One region of the Afipia sp. GW822-FHT03D08 genome, then DNA from elsewhere that is predicted to be linked to it. Evidence: predicted binding sites of a transcription regulator. Region 1 holds the regulator's gene; the other holds the start of a gene.
The links. The regulator LexA, encoded in region 1, represses DNA repair genes until DNA is damaged. The targets are predictions, from matches to a motif close to TGTTCNNNNTGTGTTCNG.
Positions count from the first base shown of each region.

Region 1 (7,094 bases):
TCTTTCACATCACGCAGCAAGCCGCGGCAGAAATGCTGAAGCAGGGCTCTGGTCATATCGTCAGCATCACCACGAGCCTGACCGACAACGCGACCGCCATCGTGCCCACGGTGCTCGCCAACCTCACCAAGGGTGGCATCAATTCGGCCACCAAGGCGCTGGCGATCGAATATGCGACCAAGGGCATTCGTGTGAACGCCGTGTCGCCCGGCATCATCAAGTCTCCGATGCACGCCCCGGAGACCCACGAGTTTCTTGCCGCCCTTCATCCGGTGAAACGCATGGGCGAGATGCGCGATATCGTGGACGCGGTTCTCTACCTTGAATCCGCTGGCTTCGTGACCGGAGAAATCCTGCACGTCGACGGTGGCCAGAGCGCCGGTCACTAACGGAGGCTGTCATGCCGATTGTCACGATCCAGGTTACGCGCGAGGGATCCGGCCCCGGCCGGACCTCCGTCACGGCGGAAGAGAAGGCGCGTCTGATTGCCGGCGCCAGCCAGCTTCTGCTCGACGTCCTCCACAAGCCGCTTGAATCCACCTTCGTCGTTATCGAGGAGGTCGACACGGACAACTGGGGATGGGGCGGCCTGCCCGCGCTCGAATACCGCAAGCAGCGCGCCGCCAGCGGCAAATAACCGGGACGGAGGCCGCCATCACTTGGCGGCCTCTGTTCTCCGGCGGTTAAAATCGAACAGCGCATTCTGCATCCGTTCCGCTATCCAGCCTGATGGCTTCCGCTAGCATTGTCTCGGCGATGCCGGAGCAACGCGATGGCGGGCGGGGGCGGCGAAGACCGGGAGCGATCCCAAGAGAGATCCCAAGGCCGGGCGGGGCGCGCCATCGGCCGAGCTGTTTCTTGGCCGCCGCGCAGTGCCGTGCCTGCCGCCCCCGGCTTCACGGAAAGCGCATCGTCATTCCTTATCGGAAAAGCGCGAAGCTGGATCGCGGCGGAAGCCGGACCGGGCCGGTTGCTGCCATGGGTGCCGGTCGCGTTCGGCGCGGGCATTGCGATCTACTTCGCTGCTGACCGTGAACCCGTGGCGTCGGTTGCTGGCGCGACGGCTGTTGTGTTTTGTGCGGCGGCATTCCTCGCGCGGCGAAGCCGCATCTTTCCTTTGGCGGTGATGCTGGCCGCACTGGCGGCGGGTTTCGCCGCAGCCACGCTGAAGACTGCGCGCGTCGCCCATGGCGTGCTGGCGCGACCGATGTTTTCGGTGACAGTGAAGGGATTTGTCGAAACCCGTGACGAGCGCGAGCGCACCGATCGTTTCGTGCTGCGTGTGGAAGAGATGGAATCGGCGCGCGGTACGCAGAAACTGGAGCGTGTCCGGCTTTCGGTGAAGAAGGGGACAGCGCCCGCCGTCGGCAGCTTTGTCGAACTGAAGGCGCGATTGCTGCCACCGCTCTCGCCGCTGCGTCCGGGGAGTTACGACTTCGGCCGCGACATGTACTTTCAGGGCATCGGCGCGTCGGGCTTCGTCATGGGCGCGATCAAGACGGTTGATGCCCCACGCAGCGGCGGCGCATATCTGCGCTATGCCGCCACGATGCAGGGGATGCGCGACGCCATCGACGCGCGCATTCGCAGTGTCGTCTCCGGCGATAACCGCGCCATCGCCACGGCACTGCTCACCGGCCGGCGCGATGCGATTTCCGCACCGGTCAACGACGCGATGTTCATTTCAGGGCTCGGCCATGTGCTGTCGATCTCGGGCTATCACATGGCGGTGGTGGCGGGCGTGGTGTTCTTTGCCGTGCGCGCGCTGCTCGCGCTGTTTCCCGCGCTCACCGTGACATTTCCGATCAAGAAATGGTCCGCCGCCGCGGCGCTGATCGCCGCCGCTTTCTATCTGCTGCTGTCTGGGGCTGAGGTCGCCACGCAGCGTTCGTTCTTCATGACGGCGGTGGTGCTGATCGCGGTGATGGTCGACCGGCGCGCAATCACGTTCCGCACGCTGGCGGTGGCGGCGATGATCGTGCTCGCGATCGCGCCGGAAGCGCTGGTCCACCCAAGTTTTCAGATGTCGTTCGCGGCGACGCTTGGCCTCGTGGCGCTGATCCAGATCGGCATGCCGAACCTGTTTGCCTCGCCCGACAATTCGCAGGTGGCACGCGCGGCGCTCTGGGGTGGACGCGAAATCACCATGCTGGCGCTGGCGTCGCTGGTGGCCGGGTTCGCGACCATGCCCTACGCGGCGTTTCATTTTCATCGCGTGACGCATTACGGCGTGCTGGCCAATCTCGCGGCGATGCCGGTGGTCTCGATACTGGTGATGCCCGCAGGGCTGCTCGGGTTGCTTGCGATGCCGTTCGGTTTCGACGGCGTGTTCTGGCGGCTGATGGATGTCGGCATCGGATGGATGGTGGCGGTGTCGCAATGGGTGGCGGCGCTTCCCGGCGCGATCGGCCAGATCGCGTCATTCGGCGCCGGGCCGCTGGCGCTGATGAGCGCAGGCATTATCGCGCTCGGTTTGTTGCGGACGCCATTGCGATGGACGGGAGCAGGGCTCATTGCATTCGCAACGGTCTGGGCGCTGACCACGCCGCAGCCGGACATCCTTGTTGCGGGAGACGGCACCTCGGTCGCGGTGCGCGGGAAGGACGGCAGGCTGCGCCTGATGCGCACTGGAAAGGATGCTTTCCTGTCACGCGAATGGCTCGCAGCCGACGCCGACATGCGCAAGGCAACCGACGCGTCGCTGACCGACGGTGTCTCGTGCGACCCATCTGGATGCGTGGTGCAGGCTGCGGACGGCTCGACCGTAGCGCTGACGCTGAAGCCCGCCGCGTTCGCGGATGATTGCGCGCGGGCCGCGGTGATCGTGACACTGCGTCAGCCGCCCGCCGATTGTGCGGCCATGGTGCTGGATCAGGAAATGCTGCGCAGGCGCGGCACACTCGCCCTGCGCAAAACCGCAGACGGTTACGCGATCACGGCCAATAAGCCGCGCGGCGTCGACCGTCCGTGGTCACCGGCAAATGCCGATGATGACATCGAAACACCCGCTGCCCGGTCAAACCGTCCCGCACAGCCTGTCGATGCGACGCCGGCGGAGAGCGATCTCCAGCCGGACGATTGATCCAGCCGTCATTACGGACGGCCCAGCAAATTTAACGGGCAAGTTTCTGGATCCGGGTTCGCTCGCAAAAGCTCGCGCCCTGGAATGACAGGGAAACCGAAAGTCTCAGTACTTGCGGACGAGACCGATCAGTTTGCCCTGAATCCGCACGCGGTTGGGCGGCAGGATGCGGACTTCATAAGCCGCATTGGCCGGCTCCAGCGCGATGGACGCGCCGCGGCGGCGGAAGCGCTTCAGGGTGGCTTCTTCCTCGTCGATCAGCGCCACCACGATGTCGCCGGTGTCGGCGGTCTCGTTGCGCTGGATCAGCACGGTGTCGCCGTCGAGAATGCCGGCTTCCATCATGGAATCGCCGCGCACTTCGAGCGCGTAGTGTTCGCCGGAGCCGAGCATGTCGGGCGGCACGCTGATGGTGTGGCTGCGGGTCTGCAATGCCTCGATCGGCGTACCTGCTGCGATCCGACCCATGACCGGCACGACAACCGGGAAGCTGGCATCCTCATCAGGACCGACGGACGGAGCCGACCGGACCTTGCCGAGGTTGCCTTCGATGACGCTTGGCGTGAAGCCGCGGCGGGCGCCGCCGGGGCTGGCACTCGTTTCGGGAAGCTTGATGACCTCGATGGCGCGGGCCCGGTTGGCGAGCCTGCGGATGAAGCCGCGCTCCTCAAGGGCGGTAATGAGCCGGTGGATGCCGGACTTGGACCGCAGGTCCAGCGCGTCCTTCATTTCGTCGAAGGAGGGCGGAACACCAGCTTCCTTGAGCCGCTCGTTGATGAAGCGCAGAAGCTCGTATTGTTTGCGTGTCAGCATCTGAATTGGTCCCCGATCCCAAGGATCTCAAGAATTCCCGCGTTCTGATCCGAAGCCGCGCCTCTCTGGATCCCCACTGAGAACAAATGGAAAGGGACACTCAGGAGTAGCGAGTCACTCGAAACAAATCATGAACGAACACTATCTGTTCCATATGTGTTCCGCAACCCCTTAATTTCACGTCAACGACGGGGCCCGTGTGATCGGGATTGTCAGTCCGGCAGCCGCAGGATCGTGCAGGGCGAGCCGGCGGGGGCCGCGGGCGCGAATGGCGGACGGATGATCAGCGCATTCGCTTCGACCAGTTTTGCCACCAGCGAACTGTCTTGCGCGCCCACCGACGTAGCGACGGGCACACCGTCGCTGCCGGCTGTGACGCGCGCCCGCAGGTAGTCTTGCCGCTTGTCGTTGGCGGGCAGCTCGCGCCCAAGCCTGGCTTGCTCGAGTGGATGATCGATCGTGGTTCGCCCGGAGAGCGAACGGATCAGCGGTACCAGAAACAGGAAGGCGCAGACGTAGGACGACACGGGGTTCCCGGGCAGGCCGAGCACGCGCATTGCTCCGAGCCTTCCGTTCATCATCGGCTTGCCGGGCCGCAGCGCGATCTTCCAGAAGGCCATGTCGAAGCCTTCGGTTGTCAGCGCGGCCTGAACCAGATCGTGATCGCCGACCGATGCGCCGCCGGTGGTGACAAGAACGTCTGCTCCGAGATCGCGCGCGCGCCGGATGCCGCCGGAGGTCTCTTCGAGTGTGTCGCGCGCGATGCCGAGTTCGATCACGTCCGCGCCTTCGCTGCGCGCGAGTGCAGCCAGCGCGAAGACATTGCTGTAGACGATCTGACCGGGGCCGGGTGTCGTGCCGGGAGGCACCAGTTCGTCGCCGGTCGCGAGGATCGCCACCTTGGGACGGCGGTGCACCGGCAACCGCGGATGGTTCATGCCGGCCGCCAGCGCGAGGGCGCGGTCGTTGAGCAGAGAGCCGCGCGGCAGCAGCACGTCGCCCTCGTGGAAATCGATACCGGCGGGACGGATGTTTTTTCCTGCGGTAATAGCTTCGTTGACGACGACAAACTCACCGTCACGCGCGGCGTCTTCCTGAATGACCACCGCGTCCACGCCGCCGGGAACAACGCCGCCGGTAAAGATGCGCGCAGCCTGTCCGGCGCCGATGCTCTGATTAAAGGGCCGTCCGGCCGCGACTTCGCCGATCACCTTCAGCCGTGCGCCCGGCAGGGCATCTGCGGCGCGCACCGCGTATCCGTCCATCGCCGACAGCGCGACGGGAGGCTGGGTGCGGAGCGCTGCGACGTCGCGGGACAGCGTGCGATGAAACGCATCTTGGAGCGCAACCGTCTCTTCGGGCAACGCAGCGGCGTCCTTGAGAACGGCGGCATAGGCCTCGGCGACCGGCATCAGCGCCATGGTGCGATCCTCAATAGTCCGCCAGATAGTGGCCGGACTTGCCGCCCTTTTTCTCGACCAGACGGATGGCTTCGATCTGGATGCCGCGCTCCACGGCCTTCACCATGTCGTAGATGGTGAGGCAGGCCACCGACACGGCGGTCAGCGCTTCCATCTCGACGCCGGTCGGGCCTTTCACTTTCACCGTGGCACGCACGCGGCAACCCGGCAGCTTGGTGTCGGGCGTAATGTCGAGCGTGACCTTTGAGAGAGCCAGCGGATGACAGAGCGGAATGAGGTCGGAGGTCCGCTTCGCCGCCATGATGCCCGCGACGCGCGCGGTGCCCAGCACGTCGCCCTTGGCGGCGTTGCCCTTCACAATCAGATCAAGCGTCTTGCGGGTCATGATGACCCGGCCTTCGGCCACCGCGACACGCTCGGTATCCGGCTTGGCCGAGACGTCGACCATGCGTGCTTCACCCTTGGCGTCGATATGGGTGAGGGCGGCGCCTGCTTTCGTCTTTGATGTCTTTTTGGCCACGGTTCAGCGCGTCCCGGTGGCGCGTTGCGCATCGCTGCGGGCGAGCAGGGTGCGCGTTGCAGCCGTCACATCGGCCTGACGCATCAGGCTCTCGCCGACGAGAAAGGTGTTCATGCCCACGCGCGCAAGACGGGAGAGATCCTCCGGCGCGAAGATGCCGCTTTCGCCGACACTGATGCGATCCTTCGGAATCAGCGGAGCGAGTTCTTCACTGGTGGCAAGCGTCGTCTCGAAGGTGCGCAGGTTGCGATTGTTGACGCCAAGTAGCGGCGACTTCAGTTTCAATGCGCGGTCGAGTTCCTCGCGGTTATGGACTTCGAGCAGCACGTCCATGCCATGCGCGAATGCGGCATCCTCGATATCTTTCGCCGCAGCATCGTCAAGCGCGGCCATGATAATCAGGATGCAGTCCGCGCCATGTGCCCGCGCTTCCGCCACCTGATAGGTGTCGTACATGAAATCCTTGCGCAACACCGGCAGCGAGACGGCCGCACGTGCCGCAACCATGAAAGCGAGCGATCCCTGGAACGATGGCGTATCGGTCAGCACCGAGAGGCAAGCCGCGCCGCCCGCCTCGTAAGCCTTGGCGAGAGCAGGCGGATCGAAGTCGGCGCGAATGAGTCCCTTCGACGGCGAGGCCTTCTTGATCTCGGCGATCAGTGCGTAGTCGCCGTTGGCGTGCTTCGCGCGAATGGCTTTGGCAAAGCCGCGCGGCGCGGATGCGGCCTTGGCGCGCGCCTCGACCTCGGCGAGCGGAAGCGCGCGCTTGGCAGCGGCGATTTCCTCGCGCTTGTAGGTTTCGATTTTATCGAGGATGTCCGACAAGGGTATTGGCTCCTCAAGCATTGGAGACGGCGACAAGGCGCTTGAGCCTGTCCGCCGCCGCACCAGTGTCCAGCGCCTTGGTGCCGAGCGCAACGCCTTCCTTGAGGTCCCTGGCCTTGCCGGCGACCACGAGGGCAGCGGCGGCATTCAACAGCGCGACGTTGCGATAGGCGTTCTGTTTGCCTTCCAGAACATCGCGAAGCGCCCTGGCGTTGGCCTCGGCACCGCCGCCCTTCAGGTCCGCGCTGGTGGCGCGTGGCAGCCCGCCGTCGTCCGGCGTGACTTCAAATGTGCGGATGTTGCCCTTTTCGAGAGCCGCGACGAAGGTCGGGCCGGTGAGGGTGATCTCGTCGAGGCCGTCGGAGCCATGCACGACCCACACCGATTCCGCGCCGAGATTCTTCAGCACCTGCGCCAGCGGCTCGACCCAGTG
Region 1 is NZ_JBXANK010000001.1:764,502-771,595, reverse strand. It holds gene AC1RM7_RS03690 (SDR family NAD(P)-dependent oxidoreductase) at 1-389, shown strand, start outside; gene AC1RM7_RS03685 (tautomerase family protein) at 401-637, shown strand; gene AC1RM7_RS03680 (ComEC/Rec2 family competence protein) at 773-3,082, shown strand; gene lexA (transcriptional repressor LexA) at 3,188-3,895, opposite strand; gene AC1RM7_RS03670 (molybdopterin molybdotransferase MoeA) at 4,108-5,316, opposite strand; gene moaC (cyclic pyranopterin monophosphate synthase MoaC) at 5,327-5,836, opposite strand; gene trpC (indole-3-glycerol phosphate synthase TrpC) at 5,840-6,661, opposite strand; gene trpD (anthranilate phosphoribosyltransferase) at 6,675-7,094, opposite strand, start outside.

Region 2 (7,094 bases), on a different contig from region 1:
TTTTGCACCGTCGGCGCGGCTGCGCTTCAATCGATCGAGAACCTTCAAGGCCGTTGCAGCCTCAAAACGGTGCGGCAGCACAAGAACTAGCAACTGCCCTTCGGCAAAATCGAGCAGATCGTCGAGCGTGAGATGACACTCACCCTTCTCCGCCTTGAGTTTGCCGCGCGTCAGCAACTGGCACAGCCGGCCATAGGCGGCGCGGTCGCGCGGATAGATCAGGATATCCGGCGTTCCATCGATAAATACGAGGCGGGCTCCAATCAGCAATCTGGGTTTGAATTTGACATCTGGGTTCCCGAGTTCCTTGTAGGCGCGCACGACACCGGCCAGTGTGTTGCGGTCGGCGATGCCGATAGCTGGAATGCGAAATTCGCCGGCCTGATGCACATATTCCTGCGGCTGCGATCCGCCGCGCAGGAACGAGAAGTTCGTCGTGATCCCGATTTCCGCATAGTCGGTGACTTTCATGCGAACAGCCCATGCACGAACCATTTCGGCTGAACCGGTTCGCCCTCGTCGGTGACAAGTTCGCTGCCGTAAAGACCATCGCGATAAATCCAGAAGCGCATTCCTTCCGCATCCTCGACGCGGAAATAATCACGCGTCAGCGTTTCTGGCTTCTGTCTCCACCATTCCATGGCGATGCGCTCCGGCCCCTCGACACGCACCACCGCATGGGTCGCACGCCGCCACGTAAACCGGGGCGGAGGTCCGTCAGGGACCGCGGCAGCAGTGACCTTGATTTCTTCCGGCCGCTCGAACAGCCGCAGCGGGCGCAGCGGCGGTTCGGCTTCGGCGCGCGCAGGCCACTCGGCGCTAGAAGCCGCGGCGAGATGTTGTTGCGCCGGAACAGCCAGCGCAGCGCGTTCCGGAATATGCGTATCCTTCGGCAGATGAACAACAACGCGCCTGCCGCCAAGACGCGCGGCGAGACGGTCGGCCAGCGCCGCCACTTCATCATTGTCCCGGGTACGGGTATCAAAATCGCGCTGCTCTTGCACCACAATCTCGACGCGGCTGGCCGACAGGCGGATCAGATCGAACCCGAAGCCGGGATCGAGCGGATCGGCCAGCGCATCGAGCCGCTCGCGGAACAGACGATCGACGACATTGACCCTGGTGACCGGCTGTCCAGCCTCCACCGTGATGGTGCGCACCGCGCCGTCGGTGCGGAAAAAGCTGGCCTCCAACTGCCGCGCGCCCTTGCCTTGCTTGTCCATCGCCGCGACCAGCATCTGCGCCAGACCGGAGAGGATGGCTGCGATCACAGTGTGGGTGGCGACCGGTTCGGCGAAACGCTTTTCCACCATGAAATCCGGCAGCGGCTTGCGAGGCGAGATTGGCGCGTCGGCCTGCCCCAACGCCTGTTGCAACAAACTCACGAACGCCGCGCCGAAGCGTGCGGCAAGTTCATGCGGCGCGCGCGCCGCCACATCGCCAACCGTTTTCAGACCAGCGCGGCGCAGGCCTCGTGTGATCGCATCATCAGCACCAAGCGCGTACACCGGCAGAGGTGCGACGGCACGCGCCTCCTCTCCATCGGGAACGATGCAGCTTCGCGCCGCGCGCGCCACGGTGCGCGCACAGACCGGCGTGCTGGCAATCGCCGCGTTGACGACAAAACCTTGCCGCGCCAGCAATCCGCAGACGTTGCGCAGCATCGCTGCCTCGCCGCCGAACAGATGCGCACAGCCGCTGATATCGAGCAGCAATCCATCAGGCGCATCGAGCGCCACCAGCGGCGTGAAGCGGTCGCACCAGTCGGCGATAGCTTCCATCAGTTTTGCATCCGCCGCCTCATCCGCGTCGAACACCTCCACATCGGGACAGACTGCGCGCGCGTTCGCCAGCGGCAGCCCGATCTCAAGGCCGATATCGGCAGCGGCGTCGTTCAGCGCGGAAATTTGCAGCGCATTGTTCAGTTTTCCGACGACCACACACGGACGCGCATCATCCGGCGCGGCGTCTTGTCCCGACAACTGACGCTTCAAGCGATCTGTCGGCAGGCGCGGCAGCCACAGGCTGAGAATGCGCCGTACCTTCACGGAAGAGGCCCTCATCACATTTCCACTCCATGATCCATTGTCCGGTCTGGCCGTGACGGTTGCGAATGAGCCGTGCGTCCAGCATCGGCGCGCCCCACACCTCGGTTTCGGAAAGTGAAGGCGCGGGACGCACCACCCACCGCGTCTCCGCCGTGCTGGCGGACGGCGTGGCGGCCGTACGCAACATCAGGCACGTGACATTCGACGCGCGCGCGGCCAGCGTCAGCCTGCGGCTTGCGACCAGGTCGAGTGCCCGCACTTCGCCCCAGACATCCAGCACCACGGCACCCAGCGCATCGCAGGCGATGGCGTCGGCTGCGGCACGCAGCGCCGTCTCGGCATCCGTTGCCCGGACCGTCACTAAGAGACGCGGATCAAGCCCAAGTTCATTGAGGCCGCTCATCGAGAGCGCACCGGATTCAAGTTCCGCAAAATCCTGCCGCACCCACACCAGCGGCCGCTGCCCCGCGAGGCGATGTGCCAGCCCCGCAATAAAGCCCGTCGCCGCCGCGCCATGACGGCCACCCTCGGCGAAGACCTCATGAAGCGCGCCGCGCACCAGCCCGCCCTGCAACACGGTGTCCGCACCCACATGGCCCAGCGCCACGCGCGCAAGGCCACCGGCTTCGCCCTCAAGGCGGCCGATGGTCCCTCGCAAGGACGCAAGCGTGGTCATGCACGCGCCGGTCATGCGCCGCTCCTGGAATTCTGGTCCGTCATCTGGGGGTGGATTGAACGAATGACGGACTTATTTGTTCATGATATGTTCTAATATAAAGCTAAGAGCGAACGGAGAGTCAACCGGACTTTGGGACGGCCTCTTTCTTTAACGAAAACAATGAGATTCGATCCATGGACGTTCAGCGCAAACTCGAAATTCTGGCGGATGCTGCCAAATACGATGCTTCCTGCGCTTCCAGCGGGACGGAAACGCGCGATAGCCGCAACGGCAAGGGCATGGGCTCGACCGATGCCGGTATGGGCATCTGCCATTCCTATGCGCCGGATGGCCGCTGCATTTCGCTGCTGAAAATCCTGCTGACCAACGCCTGCAACTACGATTGCCTCTATTGCATCAACCGCGCGTCCTCGAATGTTCAGCGCGCGCGCTTCACCGTGGAGGAAGCCGTCAAGCTGACACTCGATTTCTACCGGCGCAATTATATCGAAGGACTGTTTCTCTCCTCAGGCATCATTCGCAGTCCGAACTACACCATGGAGCAGGTGGTCCGCGTCGCGCGCAGCCTGCGCGAAGATCATCATTTCCGCGGCTACATCCACCTGAAGACAATCCCTGAAGCCGATGAAGCCCTGATCGCCGAGGCCGGGAAATATGCCGACCGCCTCAGCATCAACATCGAAGTACCGACGGAGAGCAGTCTCTCGAAACTCGCGCCGGAAAAAGACGTCCGCGCCATCCGGCGAACCATGGGCCGGCTCAGGCTCAGGCTCGATGAAGCGCAAGAAACAAAGAAGGACAAACGAGCGCCGCGCTTCGCACCCGCTGGTCAAAGCACACAGATGATCGTGGGCGCTGATACCTCGAACGATCAAACCATTCTGGAAACCAGCGCCAATCTCTACGGCTCTTATAAACTCAAGCGCGTCTATTATTCGGCATTCAGTCCAATTCCCGATGCCAGCCGCAGCCTTCCCTTGCAGGCGCCGCCGCTGATACGCGAGCATCGGCTGTATCAGGCCGACTGGCTGCTGCGGGTTTACGGGTTCGATCTCGGCGAGATCACCGATCCGCTCGAGGGCGGCATGCTGCCTCTCGACATCGACCCGAAACTGGCGTGGGCTTTACGCCATCGCGAACGCTTTCCGCTCGATGTCAATCGCGCCAGCCGCGAGGATTTGCTGCGCGTTCCCGGCTTCGGGGTGAAAACCGTTGATCGCATTATTTCCGCGCGCCGCGTCACCAACCTGTGCAGCGCCGATCTCGCACGCCTGCGCGTTCCTCGGAACAAGGTGCTGCCCTTTATCGTTCTTCCTGACCACAAGCCGCCAGCGCAAGTCCTCGACAGCAACCGTCTGCTGCAATTGTTCCGTCCGCCGGCAACGCAAATGGGATTCGGATTTTAAAATTGCACGTCATCAGCCTCGACAACGAAACGGACTTCAACGGGTGGCGCAATGCTGCGCGGGCCCTCGCATCGAACGGCATCGCGCCGAACGATGTGACATGGACCGTGGCAGGGGGAGACGCGGTCCTGTTCACGCCTTCCGCTATTCCCGCCTTCGATACGGAACAGTCATTCAACGTGCCCGCTGCTTTCGTGCAACTCGCAAAAACCGCGATCCTCAATCGCAATCCGGAACGCTTTGCGTTGCTGTATGGCCTGCTTTGGCGATTGCGGACACACCCGCGCCTGATGGGTGCGGCAACCGATGCCGATGTTGTCTGGGTGCAGTCCCTCGCGAAAGAGGTTCGCCGCGACGAGCACAAGATGCATGCCTTCGTCCGGTTTCGCGAATTCGGCCGTGGCAACGATTTTCGCTTCGTCGCATGGTTCGAGCCCGACCATCATATCGTGGAACTGGCTGCACCATTCTTCGAGCGCCGTTTCGCCGATATGGCGTGGTCGATTCTCACGCCGGATCGCTGCGCCCACTGGGACGGGTGCAAGACGATCTTCACACCTGGCGCGTTGAAATCAGACGCGCCCTCCAGTGATCCGCTCGAAGACATCTGGCGCACCTACTACGCAAACATCTTCAATCCCGCACGGCTCAAGATCAAAGCCATGCAAGCGGAAATGCCCAAGAAATACTGGCGGAACCTTCCCGAGGCCCCGCTGATTGATACGCTAATTGCAAAAGCCGGACTCATGACGCAGGCCATGATCGACAGCGAGGCTTCAGTGCCGCGCGCATCGCAGCAACGGAGGGATGAACCGATGAAATCACCATCGGTCCATACAAAGCCCGGCAGCCTCGCTACGATCCGCGCCGAGGCCGCCGATTGCCGCTCCTGTCATCTTTGGAAGGATGCGACCCAAACTGTGTTTGGCGAAGGCCCAAACCACGCGCCAATCATGCTGGTCGGCGAACAACCCGGCGACAAAGAAGACCTCGCCGGCAAGCCGTTCGTCGGCCCCGCCGGGCAGGTGCTCAACCGCGCACTGGAGGAAGCCGGGCTCGACAGGGACAAGGTGTATGTCACCAACGCGGTGAAACATTTCAAATTCGTGCCGCGCGGAAAAATCCGCCTGCATCAGAAACCGAATACACCCGAAATCAAAGCCTGCCGGCCATGGTACGAGCGCGAACTCGCATCGATCAAACCTGCCCTGGTGGTCGCGATGGGCGCAACGGCGGCGCAAACCGTATTCGGCAAGATCACGCCGATCGGCAAGAACCGCGGCCACCTGATCGATCTCGATGAAGCCGGAGCCGAGACCAAGGCGCTGGTCACAGTTCATCCGTCCTATCTGCTGCGGCTGCCGGACGAAGACGCCAAAGCGCGGGAGTATGCCAACTTCGTGAAAGACCTGAAGCTTGCAGCCTCGTTCCTGCACAAGCTAAATGCGGCGTAAGCCCCTCTCCCGCAAGCGGAGAGAGGGGCAAATAGATCACGCAGCAAGCGCTTCGGAATTCACAGCACCTTCAGCGAGCGCCGTGAGATCTTTGTCAGTCTTGCGTTCCTGCTGGAGCGTTTCATCGAGCAATTTTACAGCTTCGTTCATGCCAAGCTGGATGGCCCAGGCCTTGAGCGTGCCGTAACGCGACATTTCATAGTGTTCCACTGCCTGCGCGGCTGCCAGCAATCCGGCATCGAGCGCTTCAGTGCCTTTGTATTCGTCCATGATCTCCTTGCCCTCGTCGAGGATTCCCATGATCGCATCACAGGTTTTGGCCTTCGCGGGCTTGTCGATCAGCTTGAAAACCTGCTCGAGGCGATCGACCTGGCCTTCGGTTTCGCCATGATGTTTCTTGAATGCGGCGCTCAGGTCCGCCGACTGGGCTGCCTTGGCCATCTTCGGCAATGCCTTTAAGATCTGCTTCTCCGCGAAGTAGATGTCCTTGAGCGTGTCATGAAACAGATCGTTGAGATCCTTATCGCTCGGCACAGTTCGCTTTGCGGTCATCCGCTTCGGTGCGGATTTCTTCGCTGATTTCCTGACCGACTTTTTGGCTGACGCCGATTTCCTCGCTGCCATTGTCCCACTCCGCATGTTTGACGGGATCGTTCCCGCCTCTCAACGCGATGTGATGATCATGGTTCCGAACAGGATGCACCGTCCGGTAGCGACTCGTCGTCAGCCTGCGAGCTGGCTTTCGACCAGCTTGATCCAGTAGGACGAGCCATAGACGATGGCGTCGTCGTTAAAATTGTAGGCAGGATGATGCAGCCCCGCGCTGTCGCCATTCCCGATAAAGATGAAGGCGCCCGGCCGCGCTTCCAGCATATAGGCGAAGTCTTCCGCGCCCATCACCGGCGGAATCTCGGAACTGACATTGCCCTCACCCGCGACGTCGGCCGCAACGCGGGCGGCAATAGCCGTTTCGGCGGGATGATTGACCAGCACCGGATAACTGCGCTCGTAATCCAGCGTGATCTTCGCGCCCGAGAGCTGCGCCACCCCGTTCACAACTTCCCGTACCCGCTGTTCGATCAAATCGCGCACCTCGGGCGTCAGCGTCCGCGCGGTGCCGAATAGTTCCGCGGTCTGCGGGATGACGTTGCGGGCGTTCCCGGCGTGGAACTCGCAGATCGAAATCACTGCGGCATCCAGCGGATCGACGCTACGGGAGACGATCGACTGCAGGGCCGTAATGAGCTGGGCGCCGACCAGCACCGAGTCGATGCTCTTGTGCGGTCGCGCGGCATGTCCGCCCAGACCCTCGATGTGAATGTTGATGTGATCGGTCGCGGCCATCGCAGGTCCAACGCGCGTGGCAAACGTGCCGATCGGCATGCCCGGCGAGTTATGCATGCCGTAGACCTGCTCGATCTTGAAACGGTCCATCAGGCCGTCCTTGATCATCGCCTCGGCGCCCGCACCGCCCTCTTCCGCCGGCTGGAAGATCATCACGGCATCG
Region 2 is NZ_JBXANK010000002.1:203,872-210,965, forward strand. It holds gene AC1RM7_RS16035 (error-prone DNA polymerase) at 1-471, opposite strand, end outside; gene AC1RM7_RS16040 (Y-family DNA polymerase) at 468-2,063, opposite strand; gene AC1RM7_RS16045 (ImuA family protein) at 1,954-2,739, opposite strand; gene AC1RM7_RS16050 (putative DNA modification/repair radical SAM protein) at 2,901-4,133, shown strand; gene AC1RM7_RS16055 (UdgX family uracil-DNA binding protein) at 4,136-5,587, shown strand; gene AC1RM7_RS16060 (YciE/YciF ferroxidase family protein) at 5,624-6,139, opposite strand; gene AC1RM7_RS16065 (M20 aminoacylase family protein) at 6,311-7,094, opposite strand, start outside.
Region 2: AC1RM7_RS16045 (ImuA family protein) is a predicted target of LexA. The motif match lies at 2,802-2,819, and genes of this name have one in related genera.